DNA from 4 places in the Pantoea sp. S-LA4 genome. Region 3 is predicted to be linked to each of the others. Evidence: predicted binding sites of a transcription regulator. Region 3 holds the regulator's gene; each other region holds the start of a gene.
What was found. The regulator CRP, encoded in region 3, controls carbon source genes, mostly activating them, when cyclic AMP is high. The targets are predictions, from matches to a motif close to ATGTGANNNNNNTCACAT.
Positions count from the first base shown of each region.

Region 1: a site for CRP is predicted at 748-765, ahead of deoC (deoxyribose-phosphate aldolase). Genes of this name have one in related genera too.
Region 2: a site for CRP is predicted at 1,507-1,524, ahead of adhE (bifunctional acetaldehyde-CoA/alcohol dehydrogenase). Genes of this name have one in related genera too.
Region 4: a site for CRP is predicted at 1,479-1,496, ahead of garD (galactarate dehydratase). Genes of this name have one in related genera too.

Region 1 covers NZ_JBTLRC010000002.1:3,116,160-3,118,365, reverse strand. Annotated here, with positions in the region: gene ACX3P5_RS15455 (TatD family hydrolase) at 1-723, shown strand, start outside; gene deoC (deoxyribose-phosphate aldolase) at 957-1,736, shown strand; gene deoA (thymidine phosphorylase) at 1,799-2,206, shown strand, end outside.
Region 2 covers NZ_JBTLRC010000002.1:1,894,103-1,896,308, reverse strand. Annotated here, with positions in the region: gene adhE (bifunctional acetaldehyde-CoA/alcohol dehydrogenase) at 1-1,299, opposite strand, end outside; gene ACX3P5_RS09735 (YchE family NAAT transporter) at 1,759-2,206, shown strand, end outside.
Region 3 covers NZ_JBTLRC010000002.1:3,400,841-3,403,046, forward strand. Annotated here, with positions in the region: gene ACX3P5_RS16895 (OsmC family protein) at 1-231, opposite strand, end outside; gene crp (cAMP-activated global transcriptional regulator CRP) at 535-1,167, shown strand; gene ACX3P5_RS16905 (YccS/YhfK family putative transporter) at 1,225-2,206, shown strand, end outside.
Region 4 covers NZ_JBTLRC010000002.1:2,952,094-2,954,299, reverse strand. Annotated here, with positions in the region: gene garD (galactarate dehydratase) at 1-1,311, opposite strand, end outside; gene ACX3P5_RS14670 (MFS transporter) at 1,902-2,206, shown strand, end outside.

The DNA.
Region 1 (2,206 bases), 280 kb from region 3:
GTTGAGAAGATTATTATCCCGGCGGTGGAGGCCAGTCGGTTTAACCGGGTCTGTGAGCTGGCTGCCAGCCATGCTCCGCTCTACGCCGCGCTTGGGCTGCATCCGATTGCCATTGAGCAGCATCAGGAAGCCCATCTCGATCAGCTGGAGACGTTGCTGCAGCAGCGCCCGCGTAAGCTGGTGGCGATCGGCGAGATCGGGCTGGATCTCTATCGCGACGATCCGCAGTTTGATAAGCAACTGCGCTTTCTTGATGCGCAGCTTAAACTGGCGAAACGCTATGCGCTGCCGGTGATCCTGCACTCACGGCGTACCCATGACAAGCTGGCCCAGCATCTGCGGCGTCACGATCTGCCGCGTCGCGGCGTAGTACACGGCTTCGCGGGCAGCCTGCAACAGGCGCAGGCGTTTATTAAACTCGGCTATGCGATTGGCGTCGGCGGCACCATTACCTATGAACGGGCGAGCAAAACCCGTCAGACGCTGGCGCAGCTGCCGCTCTCTTCGCTGCTGCTGGAAACCGATGCGCCGGATATGCCGCTGAAAGGCTTTCAGGGCCAGCCAAACCGGCCAGAACGGGCGCGCCAGGTGTGGGAGACGCTCTGCACCTTGCGGGAAGAATCCCCTGAAGAGATCGCCGATGCGCTGTGGCATAACAGCCAGCAGCTGTTTCAGCTCGATCCCGCTTTCCCTGCCGTACGCCTTCAACCCGCTCAGCGCTAGCGGATCGCCTTTGCCCCAGGGTGTATGTGATAATAGTAACATTTGATCGGGTGGCGTATAATGGGCTTTAAATGGCGTTATATGCGACTCAGATCTGGTTTTTCATGTCAGTATTACATCATTTTCTTATTCTGATGTGACTACTGGCACATAAAAAAGCCGGTTACGCTGTTATTATTATCACATTCCGCCGGCCAGCCGGTGGATCGCACCTCGATCCTTTGGAGAGCCTCATGACCGATATCAAACACCTTGCCCTGCGCGCCCTGAAACTGATGGATTTAACCACCCTGAATGACGACGACACCGACGCAAAAGTGATCGCCCTGTGTCATCAGGCTAAATCCCCGGCAGGCAACACCGCCGCAATCTGTATCTATCCGCGTTTTATTCCGATTGCCCGTAAAACGCTGCGCGAGCAGGGTACCCCGGAAATCCGCATCGCCACGGTGACTAACTTCCCGCACGGCAATGACGACATTGATATTGCGCTGGCAGAAACCCGCGCGGCGATCGCCTACGGTGCCGATGAAGTGGATGTGGTGTTCCCGTATCGTGCGCTGATTGCCGGCAACAGCCAGGTCGGTTTTGATCTGGTGAAAGCCTGTAAAACCGCCTGCGCCGAAGCAGATGTGCTGCTGAAAGTGATCATCGAAACCGGCGAACTCAAGCAGGAAGCGCTGATCCGTCAGGCCTCTGAAATCGCGATTGATGCCGGTGCGGACTTCATCAAAACCTCTACCGGTAAAGTGCCGGTTAACGCCACGCCTGAAGTGGCGCAGATCATGATGAACGTGATCCGCGATAAAGGCGTCAGCCAGCAGGTTGGCTTTAAGCCCGCTGGTGGCGTGCGCACCGCTGAAGATGCCGCGCTCTACCTGAAAATGGCGGAAGAGACGCTGGGTGCCGACTGGGCCGATGCGCGTCATTTCCGTTTTGGTGCATCAAGCCTGCTGGCGAGCCTGCTGAATACCCTGGGTCATGACAGCGACACCAGCAAAGCGGGTTACTGATCTTTCAGGCGGTCGCTGACCGCCTGTTCCCCATCCTGATTTCCCTGAACCAGGGGGTTACCTTGTTCCTGCCACAAGAAATAATTCGCAAAAAACGTGACGGCCATGCGCTGACTGAAGAGGAGATTCGCTTCTTCATCAATGGTGTGCGTGATAACACCGTTTCGGAAGGTCAGATCGCCGCGCTGGCGATGACCATCTATTTCCACGACATGACGCTGCCTGAGCGCGTGGCGCTGACCATGGCGATGCGTGATTCCGGTACCGTGCTGAACTGGAAATCGCTCAACCTGAATGGGCCGGTGGTGGATAAGCATTCGACCGGCGGCGTCGGCGATGTGACGTCACTGATGCTCGGGCCGATGGTGGCCGCCTGCGGCGGCTATATTCCGATGATCTCCGGCCGTGGCCTCGGTCATACCGGCGGCACGCTGGACAAGCTGGAGGCGATTCCGGGCTTTGATATCTTC
Region 2 (2,206 bases), 1.5 Mb from region 3:
GACGTTTTCAGAGATGGAGTTACCGCCCCATGAACCACAACCCAGCGTCAGAGAAGGTGCCAGTTTAAAGTTGTAGAGGTCGCCGATACCGCCCTGAGAAGCCGGGGTATTGATCAGGATACGTGCGGTCTTCATTTTGTCGCCGAAATAGTGCACGCGCTCAGTCTGGTTGTCCTGGTCAGTATAGAGACAGGAGGTGTGACCGATGCCGCCCATCGCCACCAGTTTTTCCGCTTTATTAACCGCGTCGTGGAAATCTTTCGCCCGGTACATCGCAAGCGTAGGTGACAGTTTTTCGTGGGCAAAAGGCTCAGACTCGTCCACCAGCTGCACTTCACCAATCAGAATCTTGGTGCTCGGAGGAACGGTAATGCCCGCCATCTCAGCAATTTTAAACGCTGGCTGACCGACGATGGCGGCATTCAGGCCACCGTTTTTCAGAATGATGTTCTGCACTGCACTTAACTCAGCACCCTGCAGCATATAGCCGCCGTGACTGGCAAAGCGTTCACGCACCGCATCATAGGCCGAATCAACCACAATCACTGACTGCTCAGAGGCGCAGATCACACCGTTATCGAAGGTTTTCGACATCAGGATAGAGGCGACAGCGCGTTTCACATCGGCTGTTTCATCAATCACTACAGGTGTATTACCGGCACCGACACCGATGGCAGGTTTACCGGAGCTGTAAGCCGCCTTCACCATGCCTGGACCACCGGTTGCCAGAATCAGGTTGATGTCAGGGTGATGCATTAACTGATTAGAGAGCTCAACCGAAGGGGCATCAATCCAGCCGATAATATCTTTAGGTGCGCCGGCCGCGATGGCTGCCTGCAACACGATATCCGCCGCTTTATTGGTGGCGTCTTTGGCACGAGGATGGGGTGAAAAGATAATGCCGTTACGGGTTTTGAGGCTGATCAGGGCTTTAAAAATGGCGGTGGAAGTGGGGTTAGTGGTCGGAACGATACCGCAGATCAAACCAATAGGCTCAGCGATAGTGATGGTACCGAAGGTGTCGTCGGTGGCTAACACACCGCAGGTTTTTTCATCTTTGTAAGCGTTATAGATATATTCAGAAGCAAAATGATTTTTGATCACCTTATCTTCGACGATGCCCATGCCGGATTCGGCAACGGCCATTTTAGCAAGGGGAATTCGGGCATCTGCGGCGGCAAGCGCGGCAGCACGGAAAATGGCGTCAACCTGTTGTTGGGAAAAGTTGGCGTATTCACGCTGTGCTTTTTTTACACGTTCAACCAGTGCATTAAGTTCAGCGACATTAGTAACGGCCATGGTGTTCTCCTGAAGGAAGTTAAACTTTTTTAGTAAACAATCCTGCGTCCTGAGTATAGTCCCGCCTGGCTAGCGCGTCGGATTGGGCCAGAACGCCCGGATTTTCAACTGTTTACTAAACTAGTCTGCTCTCACAGCAGCGATGATGAACATCGATACCGTTAATACTTCCGTTGCGAAAAGATTACCTGGTTTGAGGTAGGGCAATTTTGATGCAGATCAATTTAAACCCAAGCTGACACCTTTCAGCCGCACTTTTCAGCGCCTGCTTGCTAAAACCGGTTACGCCTCTGGGCAGCTGGCTTGCAGCGGCTAAAACCAGCAGCTTTTTATTGTCTGGTAAAATGCGCTAAAACGCAGGGCGATTGGCAGAATAAATAGCTGTCTGCACATCTGGCATCAGGGCGCGTTTTCACTTACATTAGGCGCGTTTTCCTCCCCCGTGGTACGGAGTCTGTCGTGAACCCTGCGCTATTAGATTTATCAGGCTATATAAAATTTTTTGTCGGTCTCTTTGCGCTGGTTAACCCGGTAGGGATTATTCCGGTCTTTATCAGCATGACCCGCTATCAGGGCGTAACTGAGCGTAATAAAACCAATCTGACGGCTAACCTCGCGGTGGCGATCATTCTGTGGACATCGCTGTTTCTCGGCGATGGGATTTTGCATATTTTCGGCATCTCGATTGACTCGTTCCGCATCGCTGGCGGCATCCTGGTGGTCACTATTGCCATGTCGATGATCAGCGGCAAGCTGGGTGAAGATAAGCAGAATAAGCAGGAAAAATCAGAAACCGCGATTCGCGAAAGCGTTGGGGTGGTCCCGCTGGCGCTGCCACTGATGGCCGGACCGGGTGCCATCAGTTCGACCATCGTCTGGAGTACCCGCTACCACAGCTGGCTCAATC
Region 3 (2,206 bases):
CTCTTCACGACGTTCTGAGGTCAGTTTCACTTCACAATCAGCCACATCGTTGCGGCCTTTTTGCAGAATTGAAACCACGTCGATGGCGCTACATCCGCCCGCCGCCATCAGCACCATCTCCATTGGGCTGGGCGCTTTATCACCCGAATTGCCATCCATTAATACCTGATGGCCGGACGACGACTCACCGAGGAATGTCAGCCCTTCTACCCATTTCACTCTTGCCTGCATGATTTTCGCTCCAGAATATGCGGTTTTGCCGTCAGAGTACGCTTTCGCCTGGTAAACAGCAATCCAGAGAAATCCGCTGTTAGCTGAAGCGAGACAACAGAAGACAGTCGGCAAAAGCTGTGCTACAAACAGTGCTGAAAATATTTTTCGTCACCCGATGGCGAAGCCGGGAAGAATGATGCGCACTGCGCCGAATGCAGCCCGAATAATTTCCTGTAAGGGAAACGCTTGAAGCTTTCATCGCCTGACAGGGAAAACTGCCCCCTGTATTTTGGGCACGATTACAACAGAGGATAATAGCGAATGGTTCTCGGCAAACCGCAAACAGACCCTACACTCGAATGGTTCCTGTCCCATTGCCATATTCACAAGTATCCATCCAAAAGTACGCTGATTCACCAAGGTGAAAAAGCAGAAACGCTTTACTACATCGTGAAAGGTTCCGTCGCGGTTCTGATTAAAGATGAAGAAGGCAAAGAGATGATTCTTTCTTACCTGAATCAGGGCGATTTTATTGGCGAGCTTGGCCTGTTCGAAGAAGGTCAGGAGCGCAGCGCCTGGGTACGTGCGAAAACCGCGTGCGAAGTGGCGGAGATTTCCTACAAGAAATTCCGTCAGCTGATCCAGGTTAACCCCGATATCCTGATGCGACTCTCGTCGCAGATGGCGCGTCGCCTGCAGGTTACGTCTGAAAAAGTGGGTAACCTCGCTTTCCTCGACGTCACCGGACGCATTGCTCAGACTCTGCTTAACCTGGCGAAGCAGCCAGATGCCATGACGCATCCCGACGGCATGCAAATTAAAATTACTCGTCAGGAAATTGGCCAAATCGTTGGTTGCTCACGTGAAACCGTGGGCCGTATTTTGAAGATGCTGGAAGATCAGAACCTGATCTCCGCACACGGCAAAACCATCGTCGTTTACGGCACCCGCTAATTCCTGTCACCCACGGCGTGATGGCAACATCGCGCCGTTATTGTTTGTGTTGGGCCGATGTGGCGTCGAATTATTTACCATCCTGAAGTCAATTACGCCTTGCGGCAAACGCTGGTGCTCTGTCTGCCAGTGGCGCTGGGCTGGCTGGCTGGCGACCTGCAAAAAGGTCTGCTGTTCTCGTTAGTCCCCGCCTGTTGCAATATCGCCGGTCTGGATACCCCGCATAAACGTTTCTTCAAACGCCTGATTGTTGGCGGCAGCCTGTTTGCGCTCGGCAGTTTTCTGATTCAGTGGCTGACGCTGCACGCGATTCCTTTGCCGCTGATTCTGTTCGCGATGCCGCTGCTGCTGGGCGTCACCGGTGAAATTAGCCCGTTGCACGGCCGTCTGTTGCCGGGCTCGCTGATCGCCGCCATCTTCACGCTGAGTCTGATTGGCCGTATGCCGATCTACGTACCGCCGCTGCTCTATATCGCCGGCACGCTGTGGTACGGGCTGTTTAACTGGTTCTGGTTCTGGCTGTGGAAAGAGCAGCCGATGCGCGAAAGCCTGAGCCTGATCTACCGTGAACTGGCCAACTATTGCGACGCCAAATATACCCTGCTGACCCAGCTGACCGATCCGGAAAAGGCCCTGCCACCGCTGCTGGCGCGTCAGCAAAAAGTGGTCGATCTGATCACCACCTGTTACCAGCAGATGCACATGCTGTCCGCCAGTCGGGATCACAGCCATAAGCGGCTGACCCGTGCTTTTCAGGTGGCGCTGGATCTGCAGGAACATATCTCGGTCAGCCTGCATCAGCCGGAAGAGGTGCAGAAACTGGTGGAGCAGAGCCATGCGGAAGCGGTGATCCGCTGGAATGCTCAGACCATCTCGGCCCGCTTACGGGTGCTGGCGGATAACATTCTCTATCACCAGTTACCCGATCGGTTTGGCATGGAGAAGCAGCTCGGCGCGCTGGAAAAAATTGCCCGCCAGCATCCTGATAATCCGGTGGGAAATTTCTGTCTTTATCACTTTAACCGCATCGCGCGGGTGC
Region 4 (2,206 bases), 450 kb from region 3:
ACCGCGTCCGGTAGTGAACACCTGCAGAGTAATGCCGGAAGCCATCTGCTGGGTGCCACAGACAAAATCGCTGGCTGGGGTCGCGGCATAGATTAAGCCGCGTCGGGTAGGGCGCTGACCTGGCGACAGCACTTCGACAATCGCACTGCGACCCGATTTAGCGATCGAGCCGAGCGCTTTTTCCACCACGTTTGCCAGTCCGCCTTTTTTATTACCAGGCGACGGGTTGGCGCTGCGATCGGTCTGCCCCTGATTCAGGTAGTCATCATACCAGGCCATCTCCTCCAGTAAGCGCTTACCAACCTCTTCATTAATGACGCGCGGCGTCAGCAGATGAATCGCATCACGCACCTCAGTGACCTCCGAGAACATCACCGTAGCGCCACAGCGCACCAGCAGATCGGAGGCGAAACCAACCGCAGGATTGGCCGTCACGCCCGAAAAGGCATCGCTGCCGCCGCACTGCATGCCGACAACCAGCTCAGAAGCCGGACAGGTTTCGCGCTGGCGCTGATTCAGTCGCTTCAGGTGTCGCTCGGCGACCTGCAAAATTTCGTCAACCATCGCGCCGAACCCAACCAGCTTCTCATCCTGCAGCCGCACAATGTCATGCTCCTCCAGCGAGATCGGCTGCACGTCTGGCGTGCCGGTCAGCAGCCGTTCCGGCTGTAATTTTTCACAGCCGAGACTGACAATCATCACTTCGCCGCCGAAGTTGGCGTTCAGCGCCAGGTTGTGGATGGTGCGAATCGGCACCACTGCCGCCGGCGCATTGATCGCCACGCCGCAGCCATAAAGATGGTTCAGTGCCACCACGCCATCGACATTGGGATAGCGCGGCAGTAAATCGCGTTCAATCAGCTGTACCACATGGTCAACCACGCCTGCCACGCAGTGTACGCTGGTGGTGATGCCGAGCAGGTTACGGGTGCCGACGCTGCCATCGGCGTTGCGATAGCCTTCAAAGGTATAGCCTTCCAGCGCCGGCAGTTCGGCAGGCACCTGGGTCGCCAGCGGCAGGCTCTCAAGCGGCGGGGCTTCCGGCAGAGCCACCAGCGACTCATCTATCCAGCTCCCTTCGGCGATGTCGCGTAGCGCATAACCGATCACTTCACCGTAGCGCAGAATGGGTGCGCCCTGCGCAATCGCGCTTAGCGCCACTTTATGACCCTGAGGCACATGCTCCGTCAGCGTCAGGCCATCAGCGAAACGGGTGCCGGCGGGCAAGCCCAGGCTGTTGACCACAATCGCGACATTGTCGAGCTCATGGACTTTGATATAGAGCGGTTGTTCGGTTGTAGTAGGGGTCATCGCTCACCTTCCGGTCTGTCGCACCGTACTTTTGCGGTGCGTTGTTGTGATAGTCGCTGTCACAGTTTGCCAGTTTCAGTATAAGGAGGCGCTGCAGGCTGTGCATTGTGCAATTGACCGGCTTTGAAAAGATTTGTCGCGGCGTTTTGGGTCGATTATCCAAAAGCAAGTGAAGAACCTCACAAACAGAGGGGGAAAACGGCTTTCCGGCCTGTTGAGAGGCGGTTATTTACAGGTTCCGTGAGCCATGCCGCAGGATTCTGTGCAAACGCCAAATAATCCAGTAAACATCAATCCTATTCCAGGGCGATGCTCCAATGTCATCGCCGCAGGGTGTTCTTATACTGATTTCCGTTAGCCAAAGTCAGGTTATCCGTCACGACGCTTTACCCATTCTGTCGCAGGTTGCACCGGCCGCGGTTCCCCGGTCAGCACCCTTTACCGGCAGGCTGCCGCAAAACAGTAAGGGTAAAGAAAAGTTTGCCAAAACAAAAAGATCGCCGTGTTTAACCCAACTTCTCTCTGATACCCAACGCGATGTGTATGCAGTCAGAGCGAATGTAGCTCACGCTATATTTCAGGAGTGCATCATGAATAGTTTCAGCCAGACCGCGGAAACGGTGCAGAAGCGCACCAATGCCCGATACTGGATTGTGGTGATGTTATTTATTGTCACCTCATTCAACTACGGCGACCGCGCAACCATTTCGATTGCCGGTTCGGCGATGTCCAAAGATATTGGCCTCGATTCAGTCGGACTGGGTTATATCTTCTCTGCCTTCTCATGGGCGTACGTTATTGGTCAGATTCCGGGCGGCTGGCTGCTCGATCGTTTCGGCTCAAAACGCGTCTATTTCTGGAGCATCTTTACCTGGTCGCTGTTTACCTTCCTGCA